Regions from separate parts of the Streptomyces sp. WAC03905 genome, predicted to be linked through region 2. Evidence: riboswitches for the same ligand, from Rfam matches in the RefSeq annotation. Region 2 holds a riboswitch; the other holds the start of a gene.

Region 1 (7,040 bases), 3.4 Mb from region 2:
GCGGGCACGTCAGGTAGTACAGCGTCGGGAAGGGGGTGCCGTCGGGGAGCCGCGGCGCGGTCTCCACCACGTCGGGCTGCCCGCAGGGGCAGCGGTGCGCGATGGCGCGCAGCCCGCGCGGCGGGCGGCCGAGCTGCTGCTCGAACGCCTCGATGTCCGCGTCGGTCGGCTCGGTCCGGTCGGTCTGGGGCGGGGGCGTCTGCATGCCTGGAGGAAGTCTCTTCGTTCTCGTGGATGGGTGCTGCGGTACTGCGGTACCGGATGCCCGGGGCTCCGGTGCCGGCGTGCTCAGTCGCCGGGGCGGTCGGCCTTGTCGACGCCGTCCCAGACGTTGGAGTACCAGGGGCGGTCCGAGCCGGCCTGGCCGGTCCGGTGCGGCTCCGGGGGCCGGGCCCCGGGGTCGCTCATGATGTAGCCGACCTCCCCCGGGCGCAGGAAGTGCAGGTGCTTGCGCGCCTGCTGTTCCGCGTAGGCGTCGTCCTGCCAGCGGGCCTTCTCGTCGCGGAGCCGCTCCAGGCGCTCCCGCGCCGTCGCGGCGGCCCGCTGCTGCTCCGCGATCTCCGAGCGCTGGGACACGTACTGGCGCATCGGATACGCGAGGGCGACCACCAGCGTACAGAGGACGAGCACCAGGAGCGCGGCCCTGCCGGTGAGGCGGCTGCGGCGCACCTGCCGGCGCGACTGCGAGCGGTAGACGTGGGCCGCGGTCCGCTCACCGAGCTGCTTGAGCCGCGTGGCCGTGGAGAAGGTGGAGAACCGATCCCGGTTCCCGGCCATTGGTCCGCCTCCCCTAGGTACGCACTACGCAATACGTCCCCGCACACGGTACGGGACCGAGTGCGGGGACGTACGGAGGCAGAGCGTGATTAGCCCTTGAAGCGCGGGAAGGCGCTGCGGCCCGCGTACACCGCGGCGTCGTCGAGGATCTCCTCGATGCGCAGCAGCTGGTTGTACTTGGCGACGCGGTCCGAGCGGGCCGGGGCGCCGGTCTTGATCTGACCGCAGTTCACGGCGACGGCGAGGTCGGCGATGGTGACGTCCTCGGTCTCGCCGGAGCGGTGCGACATCATGCACTTGAAGCCGTTGCGCTGGGCCATCTCGACGGCGTCGAGGGTCTCGGTCAGCGAACCGATCTGGTTCACCTTCACGAGCAGGGCGTTCGCGGAGCCCTCCTCGATGCCGCGGGCCAGGCGCTCCGGGTTGGTGACGAACAGGTCGTCACCGACGATCTGGACCTTGGAGCCGAGGCGGTCGGTGATGGTCTTCCAGCCGTCCCAGTCGTCCTCGAACAGCGGGTCCTCGATGGAGACCAGCGGGTACGCCTCGACGAGCTCGGCGTAGTAGTCCGTCATCTCGGCGGCCGAGCGGGACTTGCCCTCGAACTCGTACTGGCCGTCCTTGTAGAACTCGGACGCGGCGACGTCGAGCGCGAGCGCGATGTCCGTGCCCGGGGTGTAGCCGGCCTGCTTGATGGCCTCGATGATGAGGTCGAGCGCGGCGCGGTTGGACTCCAGGTTCGGGGCGAAGCCGCCCTCGTCACCGAGACCGGTGGACAGGCCCTTGGTGTGCAGGACCTTCTTGAGGGTGTGGTAGACCTCGGCACCCCAGCGCAGCGCCTCGGAGAAGGACTCCGCGCCGATCGGGGCGATCATGAACTCCTGGATGTCGACGTTGGAGTCGGCGTGCGACCCACCGTTGAGGATGTTCATCATCGGAACGGGCAGCAGGTGCGCGTTCGGACCGCCGAGGTAGCGGAAGAGGGGGAGGTCGGAGGCCTCGGACGCGGCGTGCGCAACGGCGAGGGAGACGCCGAGGATGGCGTTGGCGCCGAGCGAGCCCTTGTTGTCGGTGGCGTCCAGGTCGAACATGGCCTGGTCGATCAGGCGCTGCTCGGTGGCGTCGTAGCCGACGAGCTCCGGGCCGATCTGCTCGATGACGGCGAGGACGGCCTTCTCGACACCCTTGCCCATGTAACGGTTGGGGTCACCGTCACGGAGCTCGATGGCCTCGAAGGCACCGGTGGAGGCGCCGGACGGAACGGCAGCACGGCCGGTGCTGCCGTCGTCGAGGCCCACCTCGACCTCGACCGTGGGGTTGCCTCGGGAGTCCAGGATTTCCCGGGCTACGACGACGTCGATGGACGGCACGAGCATCTCCTTCTGGGATGTGACGCTGGGTGTGCGGTGGCGTCAGGCCGTGGGATGGCCTGGCCGACTAGAGCCTAACCGGATCCGGGCACTCGCCCTGCCGACCGCCCGGGTCCTGGGACGAAAAAGGGCCCGAATACCCCTCTTCCCGGACATAGGACCCCGGGTGACGGGGGTTCCGCTGCCGCACACACCGCCGCCCGGCGCGTGGGGGGAAGGGCGCCGGGCGGTGGGAATTCTGCGCGTTGCGTACGCTTTTGCGGCTATTGCCGCAGCGGTCAGCTGAGCTTCAGCTTCTGACCCGGGAAGATCAGGTCGGCGTCCGAGACGATGTCCTTGTTCAGCTCGAACAGCTGCTGCCAGCCGCCCTTGACGCCGTTGGCCTCGGCGATGGTGCCCAGGGTGTCGCCGGCCTTCACCTCGTACGAGCCGTTGCCGGTCTTCGGCGCGGCCGGGGCCTCGGTGCGCTCGGAGCGGGTGACCGGGGCCTCGGCGCGCTTGGTCTCCTTCTTCGGCGCGGCCTTGGTCTCGGTCTTCTTGGTCTCGGTCTTCTTCGGCTCGGCCTTCGGCTTCGTGGAAGCCGGGGTCTCGGAGGAGCCGCCGGTGTACGAGGAGTTCGACAGGCCCTTGCCGCAGTGCGGCCAGGCGCCCTTGCCCTGCTTCTTCAGGACCTTCTCGGCCACGGCTATCTGCTGCGCCTTCGAGGCCTGGTTGGCCTGCGCGGCGTACGACTTGCCGCCGAACGACGCCCACGTGGAGGACGAGAACTGCAGGCCGCCGTAGTAGCCGTTGCCCGTGTTGATGGCCCAGTTGCCACCGGACTCGCACTGCGCGACCTTGTCCCACTCGGACGCGGTGGCGGCACTGGCGGCGCCCGCGGTCATCAGGGGGGCGGCGACGGCCACACCGGCGACACCTGCGAGCGTGACGATGCGGACGGCCTTGGAGCCGCGACGGTGCTTGCCCTTGCCGGAAAGCAGCATGAGGTTTCTCCTCACCGACGCCTACGAGGTGAGCTGTCGGGTTCGGGCCCGTGAGTGCCCGGCGGTGCGACCTAGCGCACCGCTTAACCCCAAGCCGCTGCACGACCGTCTCTCAACGGCCGCTCGCGGCACCTACCTTGGGTCCCCCGCTCCTGCCTTCGGCGCTTTACGCGACGACTGTTCCCCCCGTCCGCCGGCAGGACTCGGCGATGCGGTCGAAGGAGCTCGCGGTGGCGAGCGATTCAGAAGGTAGACACAGCTCTCCCCGATGTTCAACGAGGAACATCGGGGAGAAAGGGCCCCTACTTGCGCTCTCCGCAGGGGTGTTTGCGCAGGTGAGACCGGGGTTTGCGGAAGCCCCCGGGCGGGACACGCCAGTTGACCGGAAGAGACACATGTCTCACTTGCCGAAAACAGACAATCAAGGTCTTTCCGGGCGAACCAACTGTCCTTATTACGTGGTTAGATCCAGGTTCTGCCCGGGCTTGATCAGGTCGGCGTCCTCACCGATGACCTGCTCGTTGGCCGCATAGAGGCCGCTCCAGCCGCCCTTCACGCCCTTGGCAACCGCGATGGTCGCCAGGCTGTCGCCCGCCTGCACCGTGTAGACGGGGTCCGACACGGCGTCAGACGGGGCGCTCTCCTCGGGGGAGGGCGCACCGCGGTGCTTGCCGTTGCCCTCGACGGGTGTGGCGCCCGGGGCCTCCGGGGTCTCCGGGGTCGCCGGGGTCGTCGGTGCCACGGGGGCGGTCGGGTCGGACGGGGACGGGCTCGGGGTGACCGGCGGGGTCGTGGGCGTCGTCGGAGCCGTCGGGTCGGCCGGGTCCGACGGGAGGACCGGGGCCGTCGGGTCGGTGGGGCCGACCGGCGGGGTCGTCGGGTCGGTCGGGACGACCGGGGTGCCCGGGTCGGCCGGAGGCGTCGTCGGGACGTCGGGCGCGGGCATGACGGGCAGCCCGAGGGACGGCGCGTCGGGGATCAGGAAGGGGGTGCCCGAGGGGCTCGGGGTCTCCTCGGTCGACAGCCCGAAGTCGGTCGCCGGCTTGCCGCCCTTGGTGGACGGAACCGCGTCGTCCGGCCGGGACGGGGCGGGGCCCACCGCGGTGGGGCTGCCGGGCAGACCGGGGTCGACGACCGCGGCCGGACCCTGCTGGTCGAGCCCGGCGGAGGCCGCGCACAGCGGCCAGGCCTGCGGCCCCTGCGAGGCCAGCACGCGCTCGGCCACCGCTATCTGCTGCGAGCGGCTCGCGAGGTCGGCCCGCTCCGCGAAGTCCAGACCGCCGGCGTTCTGCCACTGCTCCTGGGTGAACTGGAGGCCGCCGTAGGCGCCACTGCCGAAGTTGGCGCTCCACGAGCCGCCGCTCTCGCACTCGGCCACCTTGTCCCAGGTGGTGGTTTCGGCAGCGGTGGCGCTGGTGGCGGCGAGCAGCGGCATGGCCAGCGCAGAGCCAGTGACTCCGGCTGTGACGACCAGCGCGGGGACCTGGCGGGGGCGTCTGTGACGGCCGTTCCCGGAGAGCATGAGGGATCACCTTTCGCATAACAGCGGGGTAACGGCAGAACCTAGCGGCCTTCGAACGATTGTCACAAGTTCAAGCAGGATCTGACTTTTCATCAGATCCCGCGCAAGTGTTTTGAACCGTGAAGCGAACGGGAAGAGTACGAAGCCCTCGCATGATCAACCCCCCACGCCAGCGCAGCTCTTGGGGCGGAACGGCGAGTTCCAGGTCAGGCAGGCGCGTCAGCAGGGTCGCGAGCGCGGTCTGTCCTTCGAGCCGGGCCAGCGGTGCGCCCAGGCAGTAGTGGATGCCGTGCCCGTATCCGAGGTGCTGGTTGTCGGTCCTGGAGAGGTCGAGGGTGTCCGGGTCGGCGAACCGCTCGGGGTCCCGGTCGGCGGCCGCGAGGACGACCAGGACCGGGTCGCCGGTCTCGACGCGCTCGCCGCCGAGGGTCAGCGGCTCGGTGGCGAACCGCCACGTCGCCAGCTCCACGGGGCCGTCGTAGCGCAGGAGTTCCTCGACACCGGTGGACAGCAGCTCGTTCTCCCCCGCGGCCAGGGAGGCCTGCAGGCGCTCGCGCTGGACGGGGTTCATGAAGAGGGAGTGGACGCCGTTGCCGATGAGGTTGACGGTCGTCTCGAAGCCGGCGAAGAGCAGGATGAAGGCCATCGCGGTGGCCTCGCCCTCCGTCAGATGGTCGCCGTGGTCGCTCGCGCGGATCAGGTCGGAGATCAGGTCGTCGCCCAGATCATCCCTTTTGCGATGGATGAGCTCACCGAGGTAGGTGCGCATCTGCTTCACCGACCGGGCGACCCCGCCCCGCGGACCGCCGCCGTGGCGGATCATCATCCCGGCCCAGTCGCGGAAGTCGTCCTGGTCCTCACGCGGTACGCCGAGCATCTCGCAGATGGCGTAGATGGGGAGCGGGAACGCGAACTCGTGGATGAGGTCCGCCTCCCCCCTCCCCGCGAAGGCGTCGATCAGGTGGTCGGTGAGCGCCTGCACCCGCGGGGTGAACTCCGCGACCCTGCGCGGGGTGAACGCCTTCGACACCAGGCGCCGCAGCCGGGTGTGGTCCGGCGGGTCGATGTTCAGCAGGTGGGTCATCAGCTCCGCCTTGCGCTCCCCCGGGATGCCGGTCTTGCCCTTGGCGTGCGCGGGCTCCGCGTGGTGCGCCGGATTCTTGCTGAGCCGCTGGTCGGCGAGGGCCTGACGGGCGTCCGCGTAACGGGTGACGAGCCAGGCCTCGACGCCGCTCGGGAGCTTCGTGCGGTGCACCGGGGAGTGCTCCCGCAGCCATGCGTAGGCCGGGTAGGGGTCGGTCGCGAACTCCCACGTGAAGAGTTCGGGCGCCGCGCCGCCGGAGGGAGTGGACGACTGATCGTGCATGCCGACGACAGTAGCCGCCGCGCACCGGCGGCCCGGTACGGGCCGCGGCCCGCCGGCCCGTCATCCCATATGACTGCTTCGTCGAGGCTGTCCGCAGATCGGACGACGCTTGACCTCGCCCCGTCCGGCACTCCTACTTTCGGTCGTGTGGATGTGAGGATCTTGAAAAGCAGTTTCGCGGTGGTCGAGCGACGGGCCGAGCACGCCGTCAAGTTCTTCTACTCGCACCTGTTCTGGCACAACCCCGGCATCCGCGACCTCTTCCCGGGCTCCGCCGAGGACATGGAACGCCAGCGGGACCGGCTCTTCGCCGCGCTCACCCACCTCGTCTCCCGTCTCGACGACGAGACCCTCGGCCCCTATCTGCGCGACCTGGGGCGCGACCACCGCAAGTTCCTGGTCCGTCCCGAGCACTACGCCGTCGTCGGCTCCAGCCTGCTCGCCGCGCTCGCCGCCACCTCCGGCGAAGCCTGGACCCCGCAGGTCGAGAAGGCCTGGACGGAGGCGTACCAGGTGATCGCCGACGCCATGCTCGCCGGGGCCGACGCGAGCGAGGACCCGCCGTGGTGGGACGCGGAGGTCGTCCGGCACCTGCAGTACGGTCAGGACATCGGCGTGCTCACCCTGCGGCCGCACGCCCCCTTCCCCTATCTCCCCGGCCAGTACACGAGTGTGAGCAGCGACCGCGTCCCGCGGATCTGGCGCACCTACTCCATCGGCAACGCCCCCCGCCCCGACGGCACCCTCGACCTGCACGTCAGCCGGATCGACCGGGGGCGGCTCAGCACCGCCCTCGTCGTCGACACCCGGCCCGGCGACGTCCTGCGCCTCGGCGCCGCCGGCGGGCAGCTGACCCTCCGCCGCTCCGACCGCCCGGTCAGCCTGATCGCCGCCGGCACCGGCTGGGCACCGATCCGGGCCATGCTGGAGGACCTCGCGGACCGGCCACCCGATCAGGACGTACGGCTCTTCGTGGTGGCCCGGGACTGCGCGCACCTGTACGACCGGCCGCTCATCGACGC
Region 2 (7,040 bases):
CTCGACGGGGCGTGGCGGGCGGCGCGGGGTCCGGACATCGGCGTCCTCGGTACGTGGGGCCCGGCCCCCAGCGTCGCCGGGGTCCGGTGTTGATCACCGAATACCCACGCTAGACCCCACCATCCCGCCCCGGACCGCCAGTTGGCGAACTTCGCGGGGGTGCTTCCCGCTCCCGACGGAGCGCTCGCACAGCAGCCCGAATGCGCCGGTCCGCCCGCGGGTACCCGCCGGGCGCCGCCCCCGCGGCCGGACGGCGTCGGCCGTCCCGGTGCACCGGGGGGCCGACGCGAGCCGTCCCGCTAAGACCCGACGGACTCCGGCCTCTCCTGCCCGCCGGCGGCGGACGACGCCACGCGGGCCGCCGTCGCCGCGGCGCCGCCGGCCTCGTGCGCGGGCACGGCGGCGGGCCCGTCCACGGCTCCGGCCGCCGTCGCTCCGGCCACGAACGGGCGCCACCACGGTCCGCCGGGCGCGTCCGCGGCTCCGGGCTCGAACGGCTGGCCGGGAATCGGCAGCGCCACGGCCGCTCCGGCGCCCTCGGCGGCGGCCAGGGTGCCCTCTCCGGGTTCGTCCCACGGGTGCGGGGCCAGATTGAAGGTGCCCCAGTGGATCGGAAGCATCGTGCCGTGCGCGACGCCGCCCTGGAGGTCGAGGTGGGCGCGCATGCCCTCCTCGGGGGTCATGTGGATGTCGGGCCAGTACTCCGAATACGCCCCGATCTGGATCATGGTGGCGTCGAAGGGGCCGTGCGCGGCACCGATCTCCGCGAAACCGGGGAAGTAGCCGGTGTCCCCGCTGTGGTAGATCCGGTGCTCGTCGCCCGCGACCACCCACGAGGCCCACAGGGTGTGCTGCTGGTTGCGCAGGCCTCGGCCGCAGAAGTGCCGGGCGGGGGTCGCGGTGAGGGACAGCCCGCCGATCTTCGTGGTCTCGTTCCAGTCGAGCTCGCGCAGCCGGTCCGCCGGCACGCCCCAGCGCTCCAGGTGCGCACCGACTCCGAGCGGGACCGCGAAGACCGTGTCCGTACCGGCCAGCGCCTTGATCGTCGGCAGGTCAAGGTGGTCGTAGTGGTCGTGGGAGACGACCACGACGTCGACGTCGCCCAGCGCGGCCAGCGGTACCGGCACCGGGTGCAGCCGCTTGGGACCGGCGAAGGGGAAGGGGGAGCAGCGCTCACCCCACACCGGATCGAACAACACCCGGTGCCCGTCGATCTCCGCGAGCACGCTGGAGTGCCCCATCCACGTCAGGCGCAGTCCGCTGACCGGCGGCTTCGCCAGGTCGGCGAGGGTCGTCGGGTGGACCGGAATCGCAGCCCCGGGGCTGCGCCGGATCCGCTGCTCGCGGTGGAAGTAGATCTTCGCGAACTCCGCCATCGACCCCGAGGGCCTGTTCCGGGCCCCGACCGGGTTCTGGAAGACGCCGTCGGCGAAGTTCGGCGAGCGGCGGATCCGCTCCAGCCGGGCGCCGGACGGGTCCGCGCCGAAGGCTTCGGGCCGCAGGGCGCGCAGCCGCGGGCGGAGGGGACGGGAGCCGGTCAAAGCGCCTCCAGGGAGGGGTGGGGTCGGTGCGGTCGTCTCACTACGACCATCCCAACGCACACCGGCCCCGAAGGATTCCGCCTGCCGCTCCGCCCCCTCGTGCGCCCGGCCCCCTACAGCGGCAGGAGGTCCGGCCGCTTCGCCTCGACGTGATCGCCGGAGGACTCGCCGCGCAGTCGGCGGCCGATCCACGGCACCAGGTACTCGCGGGCCCACTGGATGTTGTCGCGGGTCACGTCCACCGAGCCGCGCGGGCGCAACAGCGGCCACGGCTGGTCGGGGTCGGCGGGGACCTCCAGGCCGAGCACCTGCGCGGCGCGCAGGGCGACGCGGGTGTGACCTTCGGGAGACAGGTGCAGCCGGTCGGCGTCCCAGGCGCGGCGGTCCTGCACGGACCTCAGCGACCAGAGGTCGAGGACCGGGCAGTCGTAGCGGTCGGCGATGGCGCGCACGTGCGCGCTGTACGTGGCGACCTTGCCGCGCAGGTGCTTGAGTACGGGCACCCCCCGGGTGTCGAAGCCGGTGGTGATCATGACCTGGCCGACGGCCCCGGTGAGGTCGGCCACGGCCGCCTCGAACCGTTCCGCCACGTCGTCGGGGTCGCTGCCGGGCCGGATGATGTCGTTGCCGCCCGCGCAGAAGGTGACCAGGTCCGGGGCGAGGGCCTTGGCCCTCGGTACCTGGTCCGCCACGATCTGGTCGAGGAGCTTCCCGCGTACCGCGAGGTTCGCGTACCGGAAGTCGTGCTCGTCGCGCTGATCGGCCAGGAGCACGGCGAGCCGGTCCGCCCAGCCGAGAAAAGAATCACCCGGCCCCGGGTCCCCCACGCCCTCTGTGAAGCTGTCCCCGATCGCCGCGTACGAGCCGATGGTCTTGAGTTTCGTCGTCGTCGCTGCCACGAGAACCCATCCTTCACTCCCGCGAGCAACCTACGCCAACGTAATGAGGGGTTGACGGGCCGTGATCTGTACCACGCCGGGCATAAGGAATAAGTACACGTGGGGCCGGGACCCCCCTCGGGTCCCGGCCCCACGCGTGTCGGTGCTCCGTCGGCCGGTGCCGTCAGAGGCTGGCGCCCTTCGAGCGGAGGTAGGCGATCGGGTCCATGTCCGAGCCGTAGGAGGGGCTCGTGCGGATCTCGAAGTGCAGGTGCGGGCCGGTCGAATTGCCCGTGGAGCCGGAGAGGCCGATGCTCTGGCCGGCCGTGACGCTCTGCCCGGAGGAGACGGACAGCTGGGAGAGGTGGGCGTACTGGGAGTACTTGCCGTCCGCGTGGCGGATGACGACCTCGTTGCCGTACGCGCCGCTCCAGCCGGCGGAGACGACGGTGCCCGCGCCGACGGCCTTGACGGTGGTGCCCATGGCGGCGATGAAGTCGACGCCGGTGTGGTAGCCGGAGGACCACATGGCGCCGGCGACCTTGTACTGGGTGGAGATGCCGCCGCCGACCGGGGCCACGAAGCCGGAGCCGGCGGGTCGCGCGGCGGGGGCCTCGGCCGGGGCCTGGGGGGCGGATTCCCGCGGCGCCTGCGGGGCGGCGGCCCGGCCGGCCGGCTTCTGCGCCTTCGGGGCCGTCTTCGGGGCGGCCTGCGGGGCGGCCTCGGGGGCGGTGCGCGGGGCGGGGACGGCGTCGGCCGGGGAGGCCTCGCCGCGGCCGCCGAGGGTCAGCTTCAGGCCGGGGTGGATCAGCGACGGGTCGGCGCCGACCGCCTCGCGGTTCTCGGCGTACAGCCGCTGCCAGCCGCCGGGGAGGTTGCGCTCCGCGGCGATCTCGGACAGGCAGTCGCCGGGGACGACCGTGTAGACGGTCGGCGCGGCCTGCACGGCGGTCGCGGGAGCGGCGGGCGCGGCCCGGAGTGCGGCGGGGGCCTGCGCGGCGACCGCGGGTGCGACGGCGGGGGCCGCTGCCGGGGCGCCGGCCGCGTGGGCGCCGGCGGCACCGAGCAGCGGCAGGGCGAGGGCCGCTCCGCCGGTGCCTGCGGCCGCGAATCCGCGGGGAAGGGAAAGGGACTTGGGACGGCGGTGCTTACCCTTTGCAGGCATGGCGGATTCCTCTCCGGCGCCTGCGAGGTGAGCTGTCGGGTTCGGACTGGAGATGTCCGGCCGTACATGTACGGGACATGAACGGCTTCACCCCGAGCCGTTCCGGAGAAAAGATCTCCGGAACGGCGGCCTACCTGGTTCCCCCGCTCCTGCCGCGCGAAATGGTTCGGTTGCGGTTTCCGGGCGGCGGCAGGATTCGGCGGTCCACCCGGATCGATCGCGAAGGTAATCCCTTGCGGGCACGCCGAACAAGCCGCGAATTCCCTGACGGATTAACAGGCATGAGGGGCCGCCGGAATTCCGGTCACCCTCCGTCCATTCCGCTCCGTCAACAGCCGTCCCCACCGGGCCATTCGGTCCGGGCGATCAGGCACTCACGGTCACCGTATGATCTGGCTCACGGGGACGTGCCCGATCTCGCCTCCGGTGATGGCAAGTTGGCGCCAAGTAGCTCAATTCGGACAGTGGCCACGCGAGAGGCGGAGGGGTTCTCTTGACCCAGCAGATACAGGAGCCGGAGCTGACCGGGGTGCGCAATTTCCGTGATGTGGGCGGATTGCCGACTTCTGATGGACGAACGGTCGGGACGGGACGACTCTTCCGAAGCGGACATCTCGCACATGCCACCGAAACCGATGCAGAGTTCCTGGGCTCGCTCGGACTCCACACCATCTTCGACTTCCGCAACGGCGCCGATCACGCCCTGGAGGGCCCGGACGTCGAACTGCCCGGCGTACGGAACGTCAACATCCCGCTCTCGGACCCGGCGGACGGCCGGGAGTTCTGGCGGCTGGTCCGTGACGGCGACCTGGACCGGCTCCGCGTGATCCTGGGCGACGGCAGGGCGGCGGCCCGGATGTCGGACTCCTACCGCCGGATCATCCGCGAGCGCACGGCCGAGCACGGCCGGGTCGTCCGCGCCATCGCCGAGGACAGCGTCCCCGCGCTCCTGCACTGCGCGGCCGGCAAGGACCGGGCGGGCCTGTCCGTCGCCGTCACCCTCCTCGCGGTCGGCGTCGAGCGCGAGGCGATCGTGGCGGACTACCTGGAGTCCAACGCCCCCCACCGCCGCTACCGGGTGCGCCGCAGCTCCGCGTCCCCTGAGGCCCGCTCGCCCGAGGTGATGGAGCTGCTCGCGCCGCTCTTCGACGCCCGCGCCGAGTACCTGGTCGCCGCCTTCGACACCATCGACGAGGGCTGGGGCGGGGTGGACCGCTACCTGGCGGAGGGCCTCGGGCTGACCCCCGAGACCCTCGACCGGCTCCGCGACCGGCTGCTGGTCTGATCGCGCCGCCAGCGGGCGGCGCAGGCCGTCAGCGCGCCGCGACGGCCTGCTTCACCAGCGTCCTGCCGAAGTCCCACATCAGGCCCGAGCCCCCGTGCGCCTCGTCCATGACCTCGCGGAAGGCACCGACGAACCGGTCGACGTCCCGCTCGTCCAGCACCAGCGGCGGAATCAGCTTGATCACCTCCAGGTGGTCCCCGGAGACCTGGGTGAGGATGCGGTGCTTCTGCAGCAGCGGCACCACGACCATCTGCGCGAAGAGGCCCTTGCGGGCCGCCTGGAGCATCGTCCAGCGGCTGCGCAGGCCCAGCGAGGACGGGCGGCCGAACTCGATGCCGATCATCAGCCCGCGCCCGCGCACCTCGTGGAGCAACTCGTAGTCGTCCACCAGGGCGGCGAGCCGTCCGCGCAGCAGGTCGCCCGTGGCCCGCGCTCGGGCGACGAGCGCCTCGTCCTCCATGACGGAGAGCACCGCGAGCCCGGCCGCCATCGCCTGCGCGTTGGACCCGAAGCTCGCCGAGTGCACGAGCACCCGGTCCATCGACGAGTAGACCTTCTTGAAGATCCAGTCCTTGCCCAGGGTCGCGCCGACCGGCACGTAGCCGCCCGACAGCGCCTTGGCGACGCACACCAGGTCGGGCTCGACGCCGGGCTCGTGCTGGTACGCGTAGAAGTCGCCGGTGCGTCCCAGTCCGGTCTGCACCTCGTCCGCGATCAGCAGCGCCTTGTGCCGGTGCAGCAGCTCCTGAGCGGCGAGCAGGAAGCCGGGCGGGGCGGCGAGGACCCCCTTGCCCTGGATCGGCTCGACGACGAGGGCCGCCACGTCGCCGCGCTTCAGCTCCCGCTCCAAGGCGGCCAGGTCGCCCAGCGCGATCTCGGTGTCGGGCAGCAGGGGGCCGAAGCCGTCCCGGAACCCGCCCTCGCCGTTGACCGAGAGCGAGCCGGTCGTCAGCCCGTGGAAGGCGTGGTCGCAGTAGAGGATCCTGGGCCGCCCGGTGGCGTAACGGGCGAACTTCAGCGCGGTCTCGACCGCCTCGGTGCCGCTGTTGCCGAAGAAGACCCGGTCCAGGTGCGGGCTGTACGAAAGGAGCTTCTCCGCCAGCAGTCCGGGCAGCGGCTGGCAGTCGAAGCGGGTGAGGTCGGCCAGCTGGGCGTCCAGGACGTCGTGCAGGGCCTTGCGGACGACCGGGTGGTGGCGGCCCAGGCCCATCACCCCGAATCCGGCCAGCATGTCGAGGTAGTCGTTGCCGTCGGCGTCCCAGAAGTGGGCCCCCTCGGCCCGCTCGTAGACCTTGTCGAAGCCGATGGTGTGCAGCATCCGGGGCAGTTGGTGGTTGAGGTGGCGGGCATGCAGCTCGTAGCGCTCCGCCCCGCGCGCGGCGAGCAGGGCGCCGAGGTCGAACCCGGCGCCCCGCCCCTGGTCCGCCGGACTCATGCCGACCTGTCCCGGTTGCCTCCGACCGTCTCCCGGGCGGCCCGCAGGGATTCCTTGAGGGATCCCATGGTGGCGAGGACGGCGGTCGGCTCGTAGCCGCAGTGCGCCATGCAGTTCGCGCAGCGCGGGTCCTTTCCGCGGCCGTACTTGTTCCAGTCGGTGCCCTCTACGAGTTCCCGGTACGTGGGCACGTAGCCGTCGCTCATCAGGTAGCAGGGGCGCTGCCAGCCGAAGAGGGAGTAATTCGGAATGGCCCAGGCCGTGCAGGGGAAATCGGCCTTCCCTTCCAGGAAGTCCAGGAAGAGCGGGGAGTGGTTGAGCCTCCAGCGCCGCCGGTTTCCGCCCGCGAAGGCCTTCCTGAAGAGATCGCGGGTCTGGTCGACGCCCAGGAAGTGCTCCTGGTCCGGTGCCTTTTCGTAGGCATAGGCGGGCGAGATCATCATTTCGTCGACCTGGAGGTCGTCGTTGAGGAAGTTGAGCACCTCGATGATGGTCTGCGGGGTGTCGGTGTTGAAGAAGGTGGAGTTCGTGGTGACCCGGAATCCGCGCCGCTTCGCCTCCTTGATGGCTTCGACCGCCTCGTCGAAGACGCCCTCCTTCGCCACCGATTCGTCGTGGCGTTCGCGCAGCCCGTCGATGTGCACCGCGAAGGCGAAGTACGGGGAGGGGGTGAACTTCTCGATCTTCTTGCGCAGCAGCATGGCGTTGGTGCAGAGGAAGACGTACTTCCGCCGGG

The links. Region 2 has a riboswitch for cyclic di-AMP ahead of AC2RP6_RS08945 (M23 family metallopeptidase). Riboswitches for the same ligand answer to the same signal wherever they lie in the genome.
Region 1: linked by a shared signal. The riboswitch ahead of AC2RP6_RS24045 (transglycosylase family protein) and the one ahead of AC2RP6_RS08945 (M23 family metallopeptidase) in region 2 are both predicted to bind cyclic di-AMP.

What each region holds. Positions count from the first base shown of each region.
Region 1 is NZ_JBXYDZ010000003.1:4,761,551-4,768,590, reverse strand. It holds gene AC2RP6_RS24060 (DUF501 domain-containing protein) at 1-205, opposite strand, end outside; gene AC2RP6_RS24055 (FtsB family cell division protein) at 289-777, opposite strand; gene eno (phosphopyruvate hydratase) at 867-2,147, opposite strand; gene AC2RP6_RS24045 (transglycosylase family protein) at 2,426-3,130, opposite strand; cyclic di-AMP (ydaO/yuaA leader) riboswitch at 3,134-3,304, opposite strand; gene AC2RP6_RS24040 (transglycosylase family protein) at 3,585-4,652, opposite strand; gene AC2RP6_RS24035 (cytochrome P450 family protein) at 4,723-6,018, opposite strand; gene AC2RP6_RS24030 (globin domain-containing protein) at 6,199-7,040, shown strand, end outside.
Region 2 is NZ_JBXYDZ010000003.1:1,382,373-1,389,412, forward strand. It holds gene AC2RP6_RS08930 (sensor histidine kinase) at 1-38, opposite strand, end outside; gene AC2RP6_RS08935 (MBL fold metallo-hydrolase) at 300-1,541, opposite strand; gene AC2RP6_RS08940 (SGNH/GDSL hydrolase family protein) at 1,655-2,440, opposite strand; gene AC2RP6_RS08945 (M23 family metallopeptidase) at 2,604-3,584, opposite strand; cyclic di-AMP (ydaO/yuaA leader) riboswitch at 3,589-3,766, opposite strand; gene AC2RP6_RS08950 (tyrosine-protein phosphatase) at 4,078-4,869, shown strand; gene AC2RP6_RS08955 (aspartate aminotransferase family protein) at 4,898-6,304, opposite strand; gene hpnH (adenosyl-hopene transferase HpnH) at 6,301-7,040, opposite strand, start outside.